DNA from 2 places in the Yersinia vastinensis genome. Region 1 is predicted to be linked to the other one. Evidence: riboswitches for the same ligand, from Rfam matches in the RefSeq annotation. Region 1 holds a riboswitch; the other holds the start of a gene.

Region 1 (10,446 bases):
TAGCGCTAATCGACTGATTTTATGAGTATGCTTAAGCTGTTCGAGATTGGCGCACAGCGTCTCCGGGTTACAAGAGATGTAAAGGATACGCGGGTAAGCCTGTACCAGCTTGACGGTTTCATCATCTAGCCCACTGCGTGGCGGGTCAACAAAAATGGTTTCGCAATTATAGCTGCTTAAATCAATGCCCTTCAGGCGATTAAATTCACGCACACCTTGCATTGCCTGAGTAAACTCTTCTGCAGACATACGGATAATTTGCACATTATCAATGTTGTTTGCGGCAATATTATATTGCGCGGCAGCCACTGATGGTTTGGCAATCTCTGTTGCCAGCACGCGATTGAAGTTACGCGCCAACGCCAGTGAGAAATTACCATTGCCGCAGTACAGCTCCAGCAAATCACCACTGGCGTGTTGGGTGACATCAATGGCCCATTCCAACATATGAATATTCACCGCAGCATTCGGTTGGGTGAAACTGTTCTCAACTTGACGATAAATCATCTCGCGCCCAGCGACAGGCAAGACTTCGTCAATAAAGTCGTGGTCCAACATGATTTTCGTTTTCGCTGCTCGTCCAATCAATTGCAGATCAAAACCTTGCTCGCGTAGCTGGTCACGTAGCTCCAGCGCTTTCTGTTGCCATTCTTCATCTAATGGGCGGTGATACAACAAAGAAGCTATTAACTTGCCACTCAAAGTAGACAAATAATCAATTTGGAATAACTTACGCCGCAAAATTGGCTCGGCCCTGATGGCGGTCATCAGCACACTCATCAATCGATTAATTAACAGACTGGCGACCGGAAATTGTTCAACTCGGATGCGCTGCTTGGTCTGTTGGTCAAACATGATGTGGTACAAGTCGTCTTCATCGTGCCAAACGCGAAACTCAGCTCTCATGCGGTAATGTTCAGCAGGAGAACGGAATATTTCTGGAGCGGGTGCCTGAAACGGCGACATCATCGCCTGAAGGCGGGCAGATTTTTCCGCCAGTTGGTGGTCATAGCCGTCAGTCGGCAGGATGTCGGGAGTCATGTTTCTTCTCGTCTGGACAATATAAAAGAGGTTTATTCCTGCGGATTGTAGGGAAAGTGGAAGTGATGTCCAGTTTTGTCGTATTTAACCTCTTCTTGCGCCATGAAATTTATTGGTTATATCTCTCGTGATATGAGTAGAAGTCTAGACATCCATTTTACTTGATCGTAGCATTGCGGTCCGGCCTCATGCTGTTACTTAAACACCTAAGAGTTAAAAGGGAATCCGGTGTAAATCCGGAGCTGACGCGCAGCGGTAAGGGGAAGTCACGGCGATAGGTTTCATCCAGACACTGTCCGCAAGGATGGGAAGTCATCGCCCGCTCTGTTTCATGCCATTTATTCACCTCAGTATGATTTATTGTGGTTATTAAATTTAGTATCAGAGATCCCAAGCCCGAAGACCTGCCGGTATACGTCGCAATATTCGTGGTCGTCGCGTACTACCGGCCATGGCACTGCGGCATCCGCTATTTGAGTTTGGATGCTTTTTCATGACAATTAAAAAATATACGCTGCTCACAACCCTTTCTGTGACGGCATTTTCTGGATGGGCGCAGGGCAACACCACAACAGGTAATAAAGATGAAATGGTTGTCACCGCCAGCCGTTTCAAACAACCCGTCTCCACTGTCTTGGCTCCTACTGATGTCGTTACTCGCGATGATATCGAGCGTTGGCAAGCAAAAAGCCTCAATGAAGTTATGCGCCGGTTACCAGGCGTGGATATTTCGCAAACTGGGGGGTTAGGTCAGGGTTCTTCCATGTACATCCGTGGTACTGAAGCCCGACATGTTCTGGTATTAATTGACGGCATTCCTCTTGCGCGCACGGGGATTGTCAACAGTGTCGATTTTAATCAGATACCAATATCTCTGGTACAACGTGTGGAATATATCCGCGGACCACGCTCTGCCGTCTATGGCTCTGGGGCGATTGGCGGTGTTATCAACGTGATTACTCAATCTGATCAGGAAGGCGCGCAGATTAATGCCGGGGTCGGTTCTAAAGGTTACCAACAATATGATGGCAGTGTTCGCCAACGTTTTGGTGATACTTTGGCAACGCTGGCGGGTGGATATCAAACCACGAACGGCTATAACATCAGACCCAACTCACCTAACCCAATCGACAGTGATCGCGACGGTTTCCGTAATAAAAATTTCTGGGCGGGTCTGGAGCACCAATTCAACCAAGAGATATCTGGCTTCGTCAGGGGATATGGTTATACCAATAACACAGATTACGATGTGGGTAGCCTCTCTTCTCCGGCATACAGTGGCGATGTCGAACGGCTTTATAACCATACTTATGATGCCGGGCTACGCTATGTCTCGGGTGCCTATTCTTCCCAATTAATCGGGAGCTATCAGAAATATAAAGATTATAACTTCAGTAGCCAGTATGGCCGCTATGGGGTGGCAACCACGCTGGACAATATGGATCAGCGCAATGTGCAGTGGGGTAATACCTACAGCTTTGAAAGTGCGACGCTGAGCGCGGGTGTAGACTGGCAGCAACAGCGTTTAACTTCATCAAGCCAAATCATCTCTGATACCTATAAAAGAGATAACACCGGTTTATATCTAAGTGGGCAGCAGAAAATCGGTAATGTGACATTAGAAGCTTCTGGCCGTGAAGATAAAGATGAGCAGTTTGGCTGGCATGAAACTTGGCAAACCGCTGCGGGTTGGGAGTTTGTTCCTGATTACCGTGTGACTTTATCTTACGGCACCGGCTTCTTGGCGCCGTCATTGGGTCAGCAATATGGTTCGCAGCGCTTCGATATCTTATCAAATAGTGATCTGAAACCTGAGGAGTCCCGCCAATGGGAAGCTGGCCTTGAAGGGCTGACAGGGCCTATTGACTGGCGTTTATCTGCATACCACAACAAAATTGAAAACCTGATTGATTACACTTATGACTCGGTGACGTATAGAGGTCAATACTACAATGTGAACTCTGCAACCATAAAAGGTGTTGAATGGACGGGAAACTTTGATACCGGCATATTTAACCACCAGGTGACATTGCAATACATTGACCCACGTAATGATCTGAATAATGAAGTGTTAGCTCGCCGTTCGAAACATCAGGCTAAGTACCAGTTGGATTGGACGATGTTCAATGTTGATATGGATGTTTCTTATCAGTATTACAGCAAACGCTATGATAATAGCACCTCGATGTATAACTCGACTCAGCGTGAATTATCGAGTTACAGCACTGTTGACGTTTCTGCTGCTTATCCGGTTACTGCTCATCTAACAGTTCGTGGTAGAATTGCTAACCTGTTCGATAAAGAATACGAAACGGCTTATGGCTATAAAACCGCTGGACGAGAGTATTACCTCACAGGAAGTTATAACTTCTAAGGCTGATTCTTCTCCTCGCCCGACAGCGCTGATTTTTGATTCAGGTGTTGGCGGGCTATCTGTCTATCAAGAGATTCGGCAATTGTTGCCGGATCTCCACTATATATATGCTTTCGACAACGTCGCTTTCCCTTATGGGGAGAAATCAGGCGAGTTTATTGTTGAACGCGTGCTGGAAATTGTCACTGCGGTACAACAGCGTCATCCATTAGCAATAGTGGTCATCGCCTGTAACACCGCCAGCACGGTCTGTCTTACTGCTTTACGTGAACGTTTTGCCTTCCCGGTCGTCGGTGTTGTACCTGCTATCAAACCTGCAGTGCGGTTAACCCGTAATGGCGTTGTTGGCTTATTGGCGACTCGCGGCACAGTTCATGCTTCTTATACCTTGGATTTGATTGAGCGATTTGCCACTGATTGCAAAATTGAGTTACTGGGTTCCTCCGAGCTGGTGGAACTGGCAGAAACTAAGTTGCATGGCGGTGTGGTTCCCGCAGAGGCATTAAAGAAAATCCTTCATCCATGGTTAATGATGCGTGAACCCCCCGATACCATTGTCTTGGGTTGCACTCATTTCCCTCTGCTCGAAGAAGAATTAGCGCAAGTGCTACCGGAAGGAACGCGGATGGTTGATTCTGGTGCTGCAATTGCGCGGCGTACCGCTTGGCTTATTTCTTCTCAGGAAAATGTTGTTTCTTCTTCGGATGAAAATATTGCGTATTGCATGGCTTTGAATGCGGACACTGATGCTTTATTACCCGTTTTACAGGGTTATGGCTTCCCAACACTGGAAAAACTGCCAATTTAGCAGCGTTTTGACTAAAGATTCAGCGGTTGAAAAGTTTTTTTAAATTAGGGGTTGCAGGCTGTCAGGAACTCCCTATAATGCGCCTCCACTGACCGGGAACAACGAAACACACTTCGCCGGGTCAGGAAGAGAAAAGAATGATTTTGACTTCGAAAGAAACAAAAGAAAACCTTGACTCTTCAGCGGGAAAGCGTATTATCTGCCTCCCGCGTTACCGTAAGATTCGCCGCAAGGCAAACAGGTAACGAACGCTCTTTAACAATTTATCAGACAATCTGTGTGGGCACTCGCAAGACGATATCGAAGCCTGTTTCGGCAGGCAGAAGAAATATCAAAGTCTTGAAGAGTGACCAAAGCAGTAAACATTTGAACTTCGGTTCGAATGCATATTTGCAGAAAGTAATCTTTGAGCATCGCTACCTCGGTAGCAAATCAAACAAATCTTAAATTGAAGAGTTTGATCATGGCTCAGATTGAACGCTGGCGGCAGGCCTAACACATGCAAGTCGAGCGGCAGCGGAAAGTAGCTTGCTACTTTGCCGGCGAGCGGCGGACGGGTGAGTAATGTCTGGGAAACTGCCTGATGGAGGGGGATAACTACTGGAAACGGTAGCTAATACCGCATGACCTCGAAAGAGCAAAGTGGGGGACCTTCGGGCCTCACGCCATCGGATGTGCCCAGATGGGATTAGCTAGTAGGTGAGGTAATGGCTCACCTAGGCGACGATCCCTAGCTGGTCTGAGAGGATGACCAGCCACACTGGAACTGAGACACGGTCCAGACTCCTACGGGAGGCAGCAGTGGGGAATATTGCACAATGGGCGCAAGCCTGATGCAGCCATGCCGCGTGTGTGAAGAAGGCCTTCGGGTTGTAAAGCACTTTCAGCGAGGAGGAAGGCATTTCACTTAATACGTGAAGTGATTGACGTTACTCGCAGAAGAAGCACCGGCTAACTCCGTGCCAGCAGCCGCGGTAATACGGAGGGTGCAAGCGTTAATCGGAATTACTGGGCGTAAAGCGCACGCAGGCGGTTTGTTAAGTCAGATGTGAAATCCCCGAGCTTAACTTGGGAACTGCATTTGAAACTGGCAAGCTAGAGTCTTGTAGAGGGGGGTAGAATTCCAGGTGTAGCGGTGAAATGCGTAGAGATCTGGAGGAATACCGGTGGCGAAGGCGGCCCCCTGGACAAAGACTGACGCTCAGGTGCGAAAGCGTGGGGAGCAAACAGGATTAGATACCCTGGTAGTCCACGCTGTAAACGATGTCGACTTGGAGGTTGTGCCCTTGAGGCGTGGCTTCCGGAGCTAACGCGTTAAGTCGACCGCCTGGGGAGTACGGCCGCAAGGTTAAAACTCAAATGAATTGACGGGGGCCCGCACAAGCGGTGGAGCATGTGGTTTAATTCGATGCAACGCGAAGAACCTTACCTACTCTTGACATCCACAGAACTGAGCAGAGATGCTTAGGTGCCTTCGGGAACTGTGAGACAGGTGCTGCATGGCTGTCGTCAGCTCGTGTTGTGAAATGTTGGGTTAAGTCCCGCAACGAGCGCAACCCTTATCCTTTGTTGCCAGCACGTAATGGTGGGAACTCAAAGGAGACTGCCGGTGATAAACCGGAGGAAGGTGGGGATGACGTCAAGTCATCATGGCCCTTACGAGTAGGGCTACACACGTGCTACAATGGCAGATACAAAGTGAAGCGAACTCGCGAGAGCAAGCGGACCACATAAAGTCTGTCGTAGTCCGGATTGGAGTCTGCAACTCGACTCCATGAAGTCGGAATCGCTAGTAATCGTAGATCAGAATGCTACGGTGAATACGTTCCCGGGCCTTGTACACACCGCCCGTCACACCATGGGAGTGGGTTGCAAAAGAAGTAGGTAGCTTAACCTTCGGGAGGGCGCTTACCACTTTGTGATTCATGACTGGGGTGAAGTCGTAACAAGGTAACCGTAGGGGAACCTGCGGTTGGATCACCTCCTTACCTAACGATACGCATTGCGCAGTGTCCACACAGATTGTCTGATAGAAAGTAACGAGCAAATAAAGCCGGACTGAGAAATTGGTCGGGCTTTAGTACCTTGTTGGGTCTGTAGCTCAGGTGGTTAGAGCGCACCCCTGATAAGGGTGAGGTCGGTGGTTCAAGTCCACTCAGACCCACCAACTCACCATTCCCTGTTGAGTTGCAGCAATAAGGTGATTTTGCTTTTTATATGGGGCTATAGCTCAGCTGGGAGAGCGCCTGCCTTGCACGCAGGAGGTCAGCGGTTCGATCCCGCTTAGCTCCACCATATAAAAAAACTATTTCAAAACGCACTGAGGTCGCAAGACACAGTGGGTTGTGAAATATTGCTCTTTAACAATCTGGAACAAGCTGAAAATTGAAACAATACAGCTGAACATTATCTCTCCGTAGATGTACTGAGATAATAAGTAACCTGTATTAGAGTCTCTCAAATAATCACAACGCAAGTGGTCGAAAGACACCTTCGGGTTGTGAGGTTAAGCGACTAAGCGTACACGGTGGATGCCTAGGCAGTCAGAGGCGATGAAGGGCGTGCTAATCTGCGAAAAGCGTCGGTAAGCTGATATGAAGCGTTACAACCGACGATACCCGAATGGGGAAACCCAGTGCAATTCGTTGCACTATCGTTAGATGAATACATAGTCTAACGAGGCGAACCGGGGGAACTGAAACATCTAAGTACCCCGAGGAAAAGAAATCAACCGAGATTCCCCCAGTAGCGGCGAGCGAACGGGGAGGAGCCCAGAGTCTGAATCAGTTTGTGTGTTAGTGGAAGCGTCTGGAAAGTCGCACGGTACAGGGTGATAGTCCCGTACACAAAAATACACTTGCTGTGAACTCGATGAGTAGGGCGGGACACGTGACATCCTGTCTGAATATGGGGGGACCATCCTCCAAGGCTAAATACTCCTGACTGACCGATAGTGAACCAGTACCGTGAGGGAAAGGCGAAAAGAACCCCGGCGAGGGGAGTGAAATAGAACCTGAAACCGTGTACGTACAAGCAGTGGGAGCACCTTCGTGGTGTGACTGCGTACCTTTTGTATAATGGGTCAGCGACTTATATTTTGTAGCAAGGTTAACCGAATAGGGGAGCCGTAGGGAAACCGAGTCTTAACTGGGCGTCTAGTTGCAAGGTATAGACCCGAAACCCGGTGATCTAGCCATGGGCAGGTTGAAGGTTGGGTAACACTAACTGGAGGACCGAACCGACTAATGTTGAAAAATTAGCGGATGACTTGTGGCTGGGGGTGAAAGGCCAATCAAACCGGGAGATAGCTGGTTCTCCCCGAAAGCTATTTAGGTAGCGCCTCGTGAACTCATCTTCGGGGGTAGAGCACTGTTTCGGCTAGGGGGCCACCCCGGCTTACCAAACCGATGCAAACTCCGAATACCGAAGAATGTTATCACGGGAGACACACGGCGGGTGCTAACGTCCGTCGTGAAGAGGGAAACAACCCAGACCGCCAGCTAAGGTCCCAAAGTCATGGTTAAGTGGGAAACGATGTGGGAAGGCATAGACAGCCAGGATGTTGGCTTAGAAGCAGCCATCATTTAAAGAAAGCGTAATAGCTCACTGGTCGAGTCGGCCTGCGCGGAAGATGTAACGGGGCTAAACCATGCACCGAAGCTGCGGCAGCGACACTTAGGTGTTGTTGGGTAGGGGAGCGTTCTGTAAGCCGTTGAAGGTGAACTGTGAGGTTTGCTGGAGGTATCAGAAGTGCGAATGCTGACATAAGTAACGATAATGCGGGTGAAAAGCCCGCACGCCGGAAGACCAAGGGTTCCTGTCCAACGTTAATCGGGGCAGGGTGAGTCGACCCCTAAGGCGAGGCTGAAAAGCGTAGTCGATGGGAAACAGGTTAATATTCCTGTACTTGGTGTTACTGCGAAGGGGGGACGGAGAAGGCTAGGCTAGCCGGGCGACGGTTGTCCCGGTTTAAGCATGTAGGCGGAGTGACCAGGTCAAATCCGGTTGCTTATCAACGCTGAGGTGTGATGACGATGCACTACGGTGCAGAAGTAGTTGATGCCAAGCTTCCAGGAAAAGCCTCTAAGCATCAGGTAACATTAAATCGTACCCCAAACCGACACAGGTGGTCAGGTAGAGAATACTCAGGCGCTTGAGAGAACTCGGGTGAAGGAACTAGGCAAAATGGTGCCGTAACTTCGGGAGAAGGCACGCTGGCATTAGGTGAAGAGACTTGCTCTCGTAGCCGAAGCCAGTCGCAGATACCAGCTGGCTGCAACTGTTTAATAAAAACACAGCACTGTGCAAACACGAAAGTGGACGTATACGGTGTGACGCCTGCCCGGTGCTGGAAGGTTAATTGATGGGGTCAGCCGCAAGGCGAAGCTCTTGATCGAAGCCCCAGTAAACGGCGGCCGTAACTATAACGGTCCTAAGGTAGCGAAATTCCTTGTCGGGTAAGTTCCGACCTGCACGAATGGCGTAATGATGGCCAGGCTGTCTCCACCCGAGACTCAGTGAAATTGAACTCGCTGTGAAGATGCAGTGTACCCGCGGCAAGACGGAAAGACCCCGTGAACCTTTACTATAGCTTGACACTGAACATTGAGCCTTGATGTGTAGGATAGGTGGGAGGCATCGAAGCGTGGACGCCAGTCTGCGTGGAGCCAACCTTGAAATACCACCCTTTAATGTTTGATGTTCTAACTCGGCCCCATAATCTGGGGTGAGGACAGTGTCTGGTGGGTAGTTTGACTGGGGCGGTCTCCTCCCAAAGAGTAACGGAGGAGCACGAAGGTTAGCTAATCACGGTCGGACATCGTGAGGTTAGTGCAAAGGCATAAGCTAGCTTGACTGCGAGAGTGACGGCTCGAGCAGGTACGAAAGTAGGTCTTAGTGATCCGGTGGTTCTGAATGGAAGGGCCATCGCTCAACGGATAAAAGGTACTCCGGGGATAACAGGCTGATACCGCCCAAGAGTTCATATCGACGGCGGTGTTTGGCACCTCGATGTCGGCTCATCACATCCTGGGGCTGAAGTAGGTCCCAAGGGTATGGCTGTTCGCCATTTAAAGTGGTACGCGAGCTGGGTTTAGAACGTCGTGAGACAGTTCGGTCCCTATCTGCCGTGGGCGTTGGAAGATTGAGAGGGGCTGCTCCTAGTACGAGAGGACCGGAGTGGACGAATCACTGGTGTTCGGGTTGTCATGCCAATGGCACTGCCCGGTAGCTAAATTCGGAAGAGATAACCGCTGAAAGCATCTAAGCGGGAAACTTGCCTCGAGATGAGTCTTCCCTGGGGCTTTAAGCCCCCTGAAGGAACGTTAAAGACTATGACGTTGATAGGCTGGGTGTGTAAGTGCAGCGATGCATTGAGCTAACCAGTACTAATGATCCGTGAGGCTTAACCTTACAACACCGAAGGTGTTTTGTGTTTGAGAGATTTTCAGCGAAGTTTACAGATTGAATTGGCTGGCTGCATGAGAGTGATTGTGTAGCGAGTTGATGAAAACAGAATTTGCCTGGCGGCCATAGCGCGGTGGTCCCACCTGATCCCATGCCGAACTCAGAAGTGAAACGCCGTAGCGCCGATGGTAGTGTGGGGTCTCCCCATGCGAGAGTAGGACACTGCCAGGCATCAAACACGAGTTATCAGAGTGACATCTGGTAACTGACAAAATCGCGATAAGCGGTTTTGCACAGCGAGAAGCGCTGGCCCTGTTAAGGGTAAGTATCAGGAAGATACACGTAAAAGAATCGGTGGAGCGGTAGTTCAGTTGGTTAGAATACCTGCCTGTCACGCAGGGGGTCGCGGGTTCGAGCCCCGTCCGTTCCGCCACTTATTTAAATTATGCCTGCTAACTTTAGCAGGCATAATGTTAAGCGTAATTTAGGGGCGTAGCTCAGTTGGTAGAGCACCGGTCTCCAAAACCGGGTGTCGCGAGTTCGAGTCTCTCCGCCCCTGCCATATTAGACACCCTTCATTAAAGCGAAGGGTTTTTTTTATGCTCAAAATAGTCATTTAGTCTGCTTTTTGTTCTTCCCTCCATCCTTTTGAGCCAACCTCCTCTAGCTTTTGCTCTCTTCTTGAACATATTTATAGTGTGGATATTCCTAACTATTTTGTGAATTTACACATTATTCCTCGTCTCATTAACCACCTCTACTACTTATCTTTCTTCTAAATCCCCACAAAATTTTCAAAGGTAACGTTCCCAACTCA
Region 2 (10,446 bases), 1.5 Mb from region 1:
GGCAGTATCAACAGCCAGCAAGTCTTGAATGAAGATTTCATTGGTGGGTTTGTTGGTCAGTTCTGCCATCGTTTGGCGCACGTGTTCGAGCATGCCGCCGATGTTGGTGCCGGGTTCGCCGCTGACATTATCCAGATGCCGAAAACTGTTCACTGCCGTCATAATGGTCTCGCTGCCGGTGGCAACATCCACACGAACAGTGCGACCTTCAGCAAACAACTCCAGATGGCCAGCGGGAATAGCACGAGCTTTAACATCCCCTTCGGGTGTTTTAACGACGACCGCTGAACGGGTGCCTATCAAGGCGCGTGCCACCGGAACAATGTTTTTGGTTTCTTCGGCACTGAGTTCAAATACTGTGGCAATGCCATAAGGGTTAGAGAGGGTTTCAATCACTTGACCCGGCATAGCAACTTCAACCGCCGCCAGCATGCCCATAGGGATGCGGTCGATATGCAACACCTCATCGACAATAGGCAATGGGTGGTTTAAGCGGTTGTTGACCAGTACGCCATCATCTCGCTGCAAGATAATCGCAGTGATGCGGTATCCGGCACCATTTGCGGCGTTGACCACGGCGGCGACATCAGCAAAATCGACTGCAGAGGGCACGACCAGAATGTAAGGTTGGGCAGGGTCACGTGTTACCAGCTCATCAAGGGTGATAGTCAGCCCGACCCCTAACCCCAGTCCGCCGGGAGTTTTCGGGTTGTGACCGATCATAGTGGATTCAGTGATTATGGTTTCAGTGATGGTTTCCATCGCCACATCACCAATTACCGGGGTCGCCTCATTGATGCGGATCAGACTGATATCACTGAGCGTGATTCCGGCCTTTTCCACCAACATGTTCAACGCCTTATTGATGCCGAAAATGTTGCGCTGTGTTCCTTTGACACCGGTGGTCTCCGTCAGGGTGCTGGCAACAAATTGCAACTGACCGTCAGCTGCACATTGCGCCAATGCCACTTCTGTTGATGAGTTACCGATGTCCACACCTGCTATGTAACGCATTTCCCCTCCCTCAAATACCCTTTATCTTTCAATTTGCAGCGATGTTGGCCGCACTCGTGACTTGGCCTATCCTTGGGGCTTGCCGCGTTCAAATCTGTCCCCGGTAGATTTGCCCCCCAGTCACTGACTTGAGTCAGCTTCTGGGGATTCCTTTCTTTGCTGCCTACCTGCAACTTGAAATCTATTGGGTATAACAATTGATTAATCCAGAAATGGATTAATCGTCGCCTTTCAACTTCTTGCGCTGGATATACAAAACGGCAGCTTCGCGCACAAACGCGGCGCAAATCGTGGCGTTGTAATTTTTTTCCAGATCATCAGCGATGGCATTTAACTCTTCTTTACTGGAGCGGAATGGGCGCAGGGCGTTATAGATATCCAATACCTTGTCATCCGGTACCGCAGTCAGTTCTGCTGCGCGTTCAAAGTTCATTGCCAACAGTGGGCGGCCCGCATCTTTGGCGATAGCGGCCTGAATTCGCAGGATTTCCGGTGTAATACGCAAATCTTGTGAAGTCACATTGCCGTTCAACACGTTAGCCAGCGTCAGGTCATCCAGCGTTTTATTGGTGGCGGTTTTCACCCATTCAGGGTGTTTATTAGCCAGTGGATAATCCGTGACTTTGGCATCACTGCGCGAACTGCCTGTTGGCGCTGGGCAAGTCGCTGCAGGTGTCTGGCCTTGTAAGCTGTTCATCTTGCTCAGTACATCGCGGACCATGGATTCAATAGCTTCGGAATTCATTGTGTTTTCCTTTGTTAAAGCGCGACCCGGAGTTCCTGAGGATTCTTGCCGGTCACCACATATTTGGTTTCTTTAATGTGCAGAATCGCCGACTTGGCCTGATATTTTGGCCGGGCCATTTGGTCATTTAGGGTCGGAACCGGTTGTGGTGATTCCCGTTTGGCGTAGCGAGCAGCGTTTTTGCCAATCAGGCGGTAAGTTTCCAGCGTCAACAGCGGTGCTTGCGGGAACAACTCCAGATTAGAAAGCGGTGGCAGACCTTGCTGATGAATGACTGTGGTGCCTTTTGACTGGACGCCGATAGAGATCCCAGAGCCACTCAAACGGTTACCTTCGACGGCAACAAAGGCCACATCGGAAGATTTAAAGCAGCGAATAACTCGAGCTTTGATGCCTTCCTCTTCAATACCGGCAATCAGTTCGCGCAGAATATTTTTGTGCGGTATCCCAACGATGTTGGCGGTTTGTGACAAACCAAATGCCGGGCCAACAGCAATAATCACTTCGTCCTGATGCGTTCCGGGACGGGCTTCACCCACTTCAGTGAGAAAATCCCCAGATGCTCCGGTGTTTGCCGCCGCTACAGGCTGAGTCTCTTGCTTAAAGGAGACGGTATTCTGGTCTCCCTGCATTTCCTGCAATACGCCCTCAATAATTTGGCGTAACAGTTTTTCGTTAATATCCACCATCTCGTGAACCCCTTAGCCAAGCTCATTCGGATCAAGCGCGTTTGGAATATTTTTGATCTCTTCCCAACGTGCACCTTCCAGCCGATAACCGGTAGCTGGCCCTGCGTAGTCATTGACGTCATTCACTGCCGACAGCACTTGGTTGTCGCCTTTGATGATCGCCGAGGTATGCAGGTAGTCACCGGCAATTTTGGCTTTCTGGATGTTGAGCATGTCTTGCGCCACATCTTCGAAACCGCCTTGTGCTAAGGCTTTAACCACTTCCAGACCGGTGCGGTTTTTGCTGATGATTTCCTGAGCGAACTTGATGTCTTCGACGATGTTACGCTCCGGCATATCTTTCGAGCCGTGGGCATAGGTTGCGGCAATCACTTCTTCATCGGTAATGGGCGGCAGGCCCATTCCGGCAAAGACGGCTTGTAGAGCGCGCGCAGCTTTATTACGAATAGCCACCACATCGGCTTCTAATACCGGACGCAAGCCACCATCAACTTTCAGGTCGCGCTGCATCACGTTGTAATCGTCAAAGTCTTCGGCATCCTCGTTAGAACCGGCGAACATGTTGTCGTAGTTCGGTACCGCAGAATAACCAGAGGAGATAAAGTCAGTACCCGGCAGGAACTGCATCAGCAGGCGAGCGGTACGACGCATATCTGAGTGGGTAAACGTTTGATCGTTACTGGATGCACATTCTAAATCCAGTGCCGAGCAGATCAGGTTTTCCGCCAAGATAGCGCGGATACCGGATGGCACAGCGGATGGCACACCGACACAACTGACTGAGCCATTTTGCAGCCCCTGAACCCCGGCGGCTTTCGTGATGTAAATACAGCGAGCTTCCAGATACAGCATGGATTTGCCTTCGGCGTAGCCCATTTGGACCTCAGAACCAGAGCCGGAGGTAAAGCGCATTTTCAGACCACGTGATGCATAGGATGAGGCGAGGAAACCTTTTGACCATGGGGTGTCATCACCGTCGGTGAACACCGGCTCAGTCCCATAAACCGAAATGGTTTCGGCGTAACAGGTGTGGCCGAGCATCCCCAATTTCAGCTCGGTAGCTTCTTCCAGAGAGCACTGTGTTAATACGCCAGGACGCCCCACCTGCGAGCCAACCAATAGCGCGATAGCATTAAAGGGCGCGTAACGGGCTACGGCCACGGTGGTTTCTTGTTCATCGAAACCACGGAAAGCCCCTTCGGCAGCGTCTGCGGCAATCTGCACCGGGTTATCTTTCACGTTGGTGACGTGAGCTTGTTGTGATGGGGTACGACGAGCGCGCATTTTCTGCATCGACATCATCATTTCCACCACGTTCATGTGGGAGACCACCTCGACGATTTTGGCCGGTGTCATGGCTGTCGTCAGCGGCACAATGGTGCGGCGTGACACATTTGGGTCACACAGCATATTGGCCAACTTGATGGAGTCCATCTTCATCACTTCTTCCGCATGTGTCAGATTAATACCGTAGCGGGCGATAAAGTGGTCGATCAGGTCGAAACTGCTCTGTGGTTTACCGTCTAACTCAGTCACCACACCATTTACAATCTTGATGGAAGGTTTCGGATCATTCGGGCTTTCCATGGCAATAAAGCCTTCTTCGATCCACTCTTTGACAAAGCCGTCCTGATTAACCGGGCGTTTCGCCAACGCTTCAAATCTTTTCGATTTCATGAAACAGCCTCACTGTGGCGTCAGATATAAGAAGGGCGGTCATTTTTTGGTTCAGCACCCAAGGTCGCCAATACCGTTTTGCCGATCTCACGGGCAGAAATCACTGCCTGACGAACTGCGCCAGAATCGCCGGAGATAACCAGAATCACTTCGTTACTAAAGCTTGTCCCTTGAGCCGGAGAGCTGTAGGCCACTACGTCAACATTGGCAGATTTGACGGCGGTATCAGCCATCAGAACACCAATAGACGCCGGTGCGCCGACAATCACACCGCAAGAGCGACCCAGTGGCGCGCCGAAGGCTTTTTCCAGTGCATGGCTCGCACGGGCGCTGTACTGCAATTCAATGTGGCCAGCTTCATTGGCGTAAACGTCACCGAATGTCCGGTCTAGCTCTTTCAGTGCGACTTCGACAGCACGTTTCACATCAGAAACATCGTCACCACCGAAGATAATCAGCGAACCGTGGCCTGCGCCGCCTTTGGTATCGCGCGGTAACTCAATGCTGACCACTTCGGTATTGGTGGCTTTTACTGCTTCATCTGCCGCCATAATGTGTGGGCCAGCACCGGTACGTGCGCCCAAGATGCCAATGGAGCGATAGCGTTTTTCCAACTTCATTGCATCTAGCAAGGCACTATCGACGTTGGCGATGACCAGTCCGACGGTGTCGCCGATCGCGGTGCCAACAAATTCCGTTAAACTGCAAGTTTTCTCAGCCATAGCCGTATCTCGTTGTTTATAGGATGGTTGTTTATCGAATGAGGGTGAGGAAGACGCCGGAGCGTGTTCGCTGACTTTCGCTATCACCTGCGCCATGATTTGGTCGACCAGGTCATTGCTTTTCATTAGTTATTTCCCTTAGGTAAAAATTTCTCGACATCAGTGTGCGGACGCGGAATAACATGAGTTGATTTCACTTCACCCACATTTGCAGCCGCAATGGCACCTGCATCCGTGGCCGCTTTAACCGCCCCTACATCGCCACGGACGATGACGGTGACCAGACCTGAGCCAATTTTTTCGTAGCCCACCAACGTCACATTGGCTGATTTCACCATGGTGTCAGCCGCCTCAATGGCAGCGGTTAGCCCTTTGGTTTCCACCATTCCTAGTGCTTCTTGTTGCATAAATACCTCGACGGAATATCAGATGCCTTGTTCTGGCTTGAATTGTCATGTTCAGAAATAGCGTTGTCAGGTTCGTGCTGGAATTGAATATACAAACAAGCAATGAAAAAGAATGGCTGTAATGAATTTACTGGCGAGAATGGTTAGTGATGAAATAACAAAATATTGTCACCGAATATGTTAACTTATTATTTTTTAAGTCTATTTTATGATTGCATGGTGATAATAATTGGTTATTGTATATTCAAAATTACAATTAAACTCGTGACAGCCGATATTATCTTTGGTATTGCGCGCATTAATATAAGGAAGGGGCTAGTTCACATTAAATGAGAAACTGCGAGCTTGATAACAATAATAGAAAGAATAAATGGCAAGAAAGTCACATTATTTAATTATCCGCTAACTTGCTTATTCATCGGGTATTGTGGCTGTTTTTTAAGGATGTAATAGCAATAATTTGTTATAGAAACTCTAGTTTTTGTTTAGTGAATGGCAGATCACGACAACACTTTCATTTTTCGTCTCTTTATAGTGGGTAGGTCATGGGCCGTGCATTCGATACAGAAAGTCATATAACCTATTAATTACAAGCAGGGTAACCCTATGAACGACTCGCTAAAAGCTCAGTGTATTGCGGAATTCCTCGGTACCGGGCTGTTTCTATTTTTTGGTATTAGTTGTCTGGCTGCGATGAAAGTGGCCGGTGCCAGTTTTGGTCTGTGGGAAATTTGTATCGTATGGGGGCTTGGGATTTCACTGGCCGTCTACCTGACCGCCGGAATTTCGGGTGCTCACCTCAACCCAGCCATCACCATTGCTTTATGGCTGTTTGCCTGCTTCCCAGGCCGTAAAGTTATCCCTTATAGCATTGCACAAATTGCCGGTGCTTTTGGTGGAGCAGCATTATCTTACATGCTGTATCACAACTTATTTACTGATTTTGAAACTGCCCATCAGATGGTGCGTGGCAGTTTGGAAAGTCTGCAATTAGCCAGTATTTTCAGTACATTCCCATCCCCCGCCATCAGTGTTTGGCAGGCAGCGTTTGTTGAAATCATTATCACCTCAATTCTGATGGGGCTGATTATGGCACTTACAGATGATGGTAATGGTGTGCCGCGTGGCGCATTAGGCCCTTTATTAATCGGTATTCTGGTTGCGGTGATTGGGGCGGCAACCGGCCCATTAACGGGGTTTGCCATGAACCCGGCGCGTGATTTTGGCCCTAAATTATTTACCTTCTTTGCCGGTTGGGGAAAAATTTCAATGACCGGTGGGCGTGATATTCCTTACTTCATCATTCCTATTGTGGCGCCTATTATTGGTGCTTGCCTGGGTGCCGCAGTTTATCGCTTCTTAATTGGTAAAAATTTGCCGTGCAATACCTGTAAGTTAGATGATGAAGAAGCTATTAATTAAACCTGAAAATGAATGACGACTTCCTCATCTTGGGACTGCAAATGGGTATTAAGGTGAGGAAATTTCGTGATCTGTTCGGGTTAATGCATGGATTATCATCCCCTGTTGATTATGACTCTGGTAAGGTGGGTTGTTATTTGTTTTCATTTCACCGGAGAGTATACCTTCACAGGGAAATAGGTTTTTCACCATGGCTAATGGGAATGAAAATATAACAATGCGGTAACACATCTATCATTACAGGGATGATTTATAGTAATAAACGAAATTTAATAACAATAAATTAAAATTAACTGAGAGGTTTTATCATGATTTCTGCCAGTTCTCTAAACTCAGAGCTCATAAATAAAATCGCCCAGGATTTTGCTCAAGCAACGGGGCTGGCGGTGGTGGTTGTGAATATTCACGGTGAGGAGATCTCCGACCTATTCAACTTCACACCGTTTTGTCAATTGATGCGCCAAGATCCGGTGAATCATCTTCGATGTCGTATGAGTGATCGCTGTGGTGGCCTTGAGGCCTCAAAATCCAACGAACCTTGTATTTATCGTTGTCACGCCGGACTCACAGATTTCTCTATCCCATTGGTGATTGCCGGTCATCTGGTTGGCTTTGTTTTATGTGGTCAGGTGCGGCTGCACACGGATGTTTATCTGATTGATATCCTGAATGTTGATAATCACTGGCAACAGAATCCGGCACTGATGGATGAATTTCATAATGTCCCTATCATGGATTTCTCTCGAGTGATCGCGTCTGCGGACTTGCTGAAGTTGATTGTTGAAAATTGTCTGAAAAAGCACCTTAATTTTGTGGTTATCAATGACAACATGGGCAGCAAAGAGCCCGGCAGAATTCGTCCGGTACATCCTCATGACAGTAAAATGAAGAAAGCATTGCGCTATATTGATACTCATCTGTCAGAAGAGTTGCGGTTGGAGGATGTGGCAGCCAAGGTCTATCTCAGCCCCTACTACTTCAGCAAATTATTTAAAAAATATCAGGGTATTGGTTTTAATGCGTGGGTGAATCAGCAACGAATGGCCAATGCGAGAGAGATGTTACAGCATAGCGATTGGAGCATTGCCAGTATTGCCAAGAACCTGGGTTTTTCACAAACCAGCTATTTCTGCAAAGTATTCCGCCAAGCCTATAATGTGACACCACAGGTATTTCGCTCACTTTCTTCTGAGCGTAATGAAATGGAATAGCAGTTATTGAATTAATATCAATTCCTCATGTTTTTAATTCATGTTTGTTTATTTAAAAGTCAAATTAGTAATTAAGTTCTTAAAATAATTAATGACAATATTTTGTTATAATTTTAAAGAAAAAACCAATGGTAATTTATTGTTTTTTAATGATTATTTTTCTTTTTTGTAGCAATTTTTTGCTATAACTACGCAATAAAATAGTCACAAAAAAATGAAATTAACCATTTTTTATTTGTGGAAAAGAGTATATTAATATTCATCAAGCTTAATAAGTTAGTTGACGTTACAACTGTGTAAATAAAGAGATAAATTCTATAGCAACATAAAATTAAATAACAAAATCTAAACTCACGTAGTTACTGAAATGGATATGTTATGCACTAAAGCATAACTGGGAAGGGGGTGACAATCCCCCGCAGCCCCCGCTGCTGTGATGCTGACGAACCTGCTGAAACCACTGATCCACAGGATTGGGAAGGTGCAGGGGAGGATGACGCTAAGCCAGAAGACCAGCCAACTCAGTAAAAGATATTCAACTCCTTCGGTGGGAAGCGGGTTGTCATCAGATGCGCGCAGCGGTGACGTTGTGTAGGCGCACCTTTTTGACACTGCTTATCCCGCTTGAAATGGCGGGATTTTTTATGCAGCGCTCAGACAAACAAGCATTTATCATCGCGGGAACCGGTAGCGGATGCGGTAAAACCACCGTGACGCTGGGTATTTTGCGAGCGCTGATGGCGCGTGGATTGTCGGTGCAACCGTTTAAAGTGGGGCCAGACTATCTGGATACCGGCTGGCATACCGCGGTCAGTGGCGTAACTTCACGCAACCTTGATGCGTTTATGCTGCCCCCCACCACACTCAATGGATTGTATAACCAACATGTGCGGCATGCTGATGTGGCGGTGATTGAAGGTGTCATGGGCCTGTATGACGGTTATGGCACTGACCCTGATTATTGCAGCAGCGCCGCCATGGCCAAACAACTTGGCTGCCCGGTTATTTTACTGGTCGACGGTAAAGCCGTATCAACCTCGGTTGCCGCCACGGTGCTGGGTTTTTGTCAATTTGATTCAAACCTCCACATTGCGGGCGTTATTGTTAACCGCGTCAATTCAGATAATCACTACCAACTTATCCGCCATGCCATCGAACACTATTGCGGTATTCCAGTATTAGGCCGTCTGCCGGTGATGGACGATGTGGCATTGCCATCGCGCCACTTAGGATTAATTCCGGCTCAAGAGCGCGGCGGGTCAGTGGGCAAACACCCCGATAGCGCACCACGTTGGCAACATCTCGCGCAGCAGGTTGAAGAATTTATCGATCTGGACCGGCTACTGTCACTGACTTCCCGCTCTGAACTCCCTGTGGGAACTTCTCCGGAGCTACCTCCTCAAGCTTTAGCTGAGGGCCTGACACTGGCGCTAGCCGAAGATGAAGCCTTCAATTTCTATTATCCCGATAATCTTGATCTGCTGGAGCAGGCCGGGGTGCGCATTCAACGTTTCAGCCCTCTACATGACCGCCAATTACCCACATGCCAGATGATCTATCTGGGGGGCGGCTATCCAGAAATTCACGCCGCAAAGCTTGCGGCCAATACTGCCATGCACACGGCATTACAACAGGCCCATCGCCTGCAAATTCCATTGTATGGCGAATGTGGCGGCTTGATGTATTTGGGTGAGGGGTTAACGGATGAAAATGGACAACGCCACTCGATGGTAGGGATTTTGGCGGGTGAAAGCCAAATGGGAAAACGCTTAACCCGCTTTGGCTACTGTCAGGCGCAGGCCCGTCGTGACACTTTATTGGCCGCGCAAGGCGAGATGTTACGTGGTCATGAATTCCATTACTCCGATTTTACCAGCCCGCTGACGCCAGTATTTGATAGCAGCAAGTGGCGTGATGGCGAGGTGATTCAGCACTGGAGCAGCGGCTATCAAGTACAACAGACGCAGGCCAGTTATCTACATATTCATTTCGCACAGCGCCCCGGTTTATTAAATGGCTGGCTAAATGCCGCGCGGAGTCGGTTATGACTCTTGCCGCGTGGTTTGTGGCGTTTCTGCTTGATAGTTGGCTCGGTGACCCGCCGCACTGGCCACATCCGGTGCGCTGGATTGGTAACCTAATCACCGTGCTACAACGGGCTATTCGCGCAGTGTGTCCTAGCGAGCGGGCGCTCAAGTGGGGAGGGGCGGTGTTGTGGATAGCGGTGGTGGGGATCACTTGGCTTATCAGTTGGGGGTTTTTATGGCTGATGGCTGAGATTAATCCGTGGCTTGGGTGGTTGGCGCAGGTGTGGATGATTTACACCTTGCTGGCCGGGCGCTGTCTGAGTGACGCGGCACTTTTGGTTTTTGATGCGCTGCAACAGGGGTCATTGGCGCAAAGTCGCGAAAAACTGTCATGGATTGTTGGGCGTGATACCTCGCAATTGGAGAAACCGCAAATTACCCGTGCGGTAGTCGAAACGGTAGCGGAGAACAGTGTCGATGGCGTGATTGCACCGCTGTTCTTTCTGATGTTAGGGGGGGCGCCGTTGGCGAT

The links. Region 1 has a riboswitch for cobalamin ahead of btuB (TonB-dependent vitamin B12 receptor BtuB). Riboswitches for the same ligand answer to the same signal wherever they lie in the genome.
Positions count from the first base shown of each region.
Region 2: it holds a riboswitch for cobalamin, as region 1 does, so the genes downstream of both, ACIOG0_RS14250 (cobyrinate a,c-diamide synthase) here and btuB (TonB-dependent vitamin B12 receptor BtuB) in region 1, are expected to answer to the same signal.

Region 1 is NZ_CP173260.1:4,551,087-4,561,532, reverse strand. Features, by position in the region: gene trmA (tRNA (uridine(54)-C5)-methyltransferase TrmA) at 1-1,041, opposite strand, end outside; cobalamin riboswitch at 1,206-1,468, shown strand; gene btuB (TonB-dependent vitamin B12 receptor BtuB) at 1,535-3,415, shown strand; gene murI (glutamate racemase) at 3,360-4,223, shown strand; rRNA gene ACIOG0_RS21110 (16S ribosomal RNA) at 4,669-6,211, shown strand; tRNA gene ACIOG0_RS21105 (tRNA-Ile) at 6,314-6,390, shown strand; tRNA gene ACIOG0_RS21100 (tRNA-Ala) at 6,443-6,518, shown strand; rRNA gene ACIOG0_RS21095 (23S ribosomal RNA) at 6,728-9,635, shown strand; rRNA gene rrf (5S ribosomal RNA) at 9,745-9,860, shown strand; tRNA gene ACIOG0_RS21085 (tRNA-Asp) at 9,986-10,062, shown strand; tRNA gene ACIOG0_RS21080 (tRNA-Trp) at 10,116-10,191, shown strand.
Region 2 is NZ_CP173260.1:3,050,850-3,061,295, reverse strand. Features, by position in the region: gene ACIOG0_RS14290 (diol dehydratase reactivase subunit alpha) at 1-1,014, opposite strand, end outside; gene pduE (propanediol dehydratase small subunit PduE) at 1,232-1,759, opposite strand; gene ACIOG0_RS14280 (propanediol/glycerol family dehydratase medium subunit) at 1,774-2,445, opposite strand; gene pduC (propanediol dehydratase large subunit PduC) at 2,461-4,125, opposite strand; gene pduB (propanediol utilization microcompartment protein PduB) at 4,146-4,973, opposite strand; gene pduA (propanediol utilization microcompartment protein PduA) at 4,973-5,254, opposite strand; gene pduF (propanediol diffusion facilitator PduF) at 5,861-6,676, shown strand; gene ACIOG0_RS14255 (transcriptional regulator PocR) at 6,985-7,887, shown strand; cobalamin riboswitch at 8,228-8,423, shown strand; gene ACIOG0_RS14250 (cobyrinate a,c-diamide synthase) at 8,532-9,935, shown strand; gene cbiB (adenosylcobinamide-phosphate synthase CbiB) at 9,932-10,446, shown strand, end outside.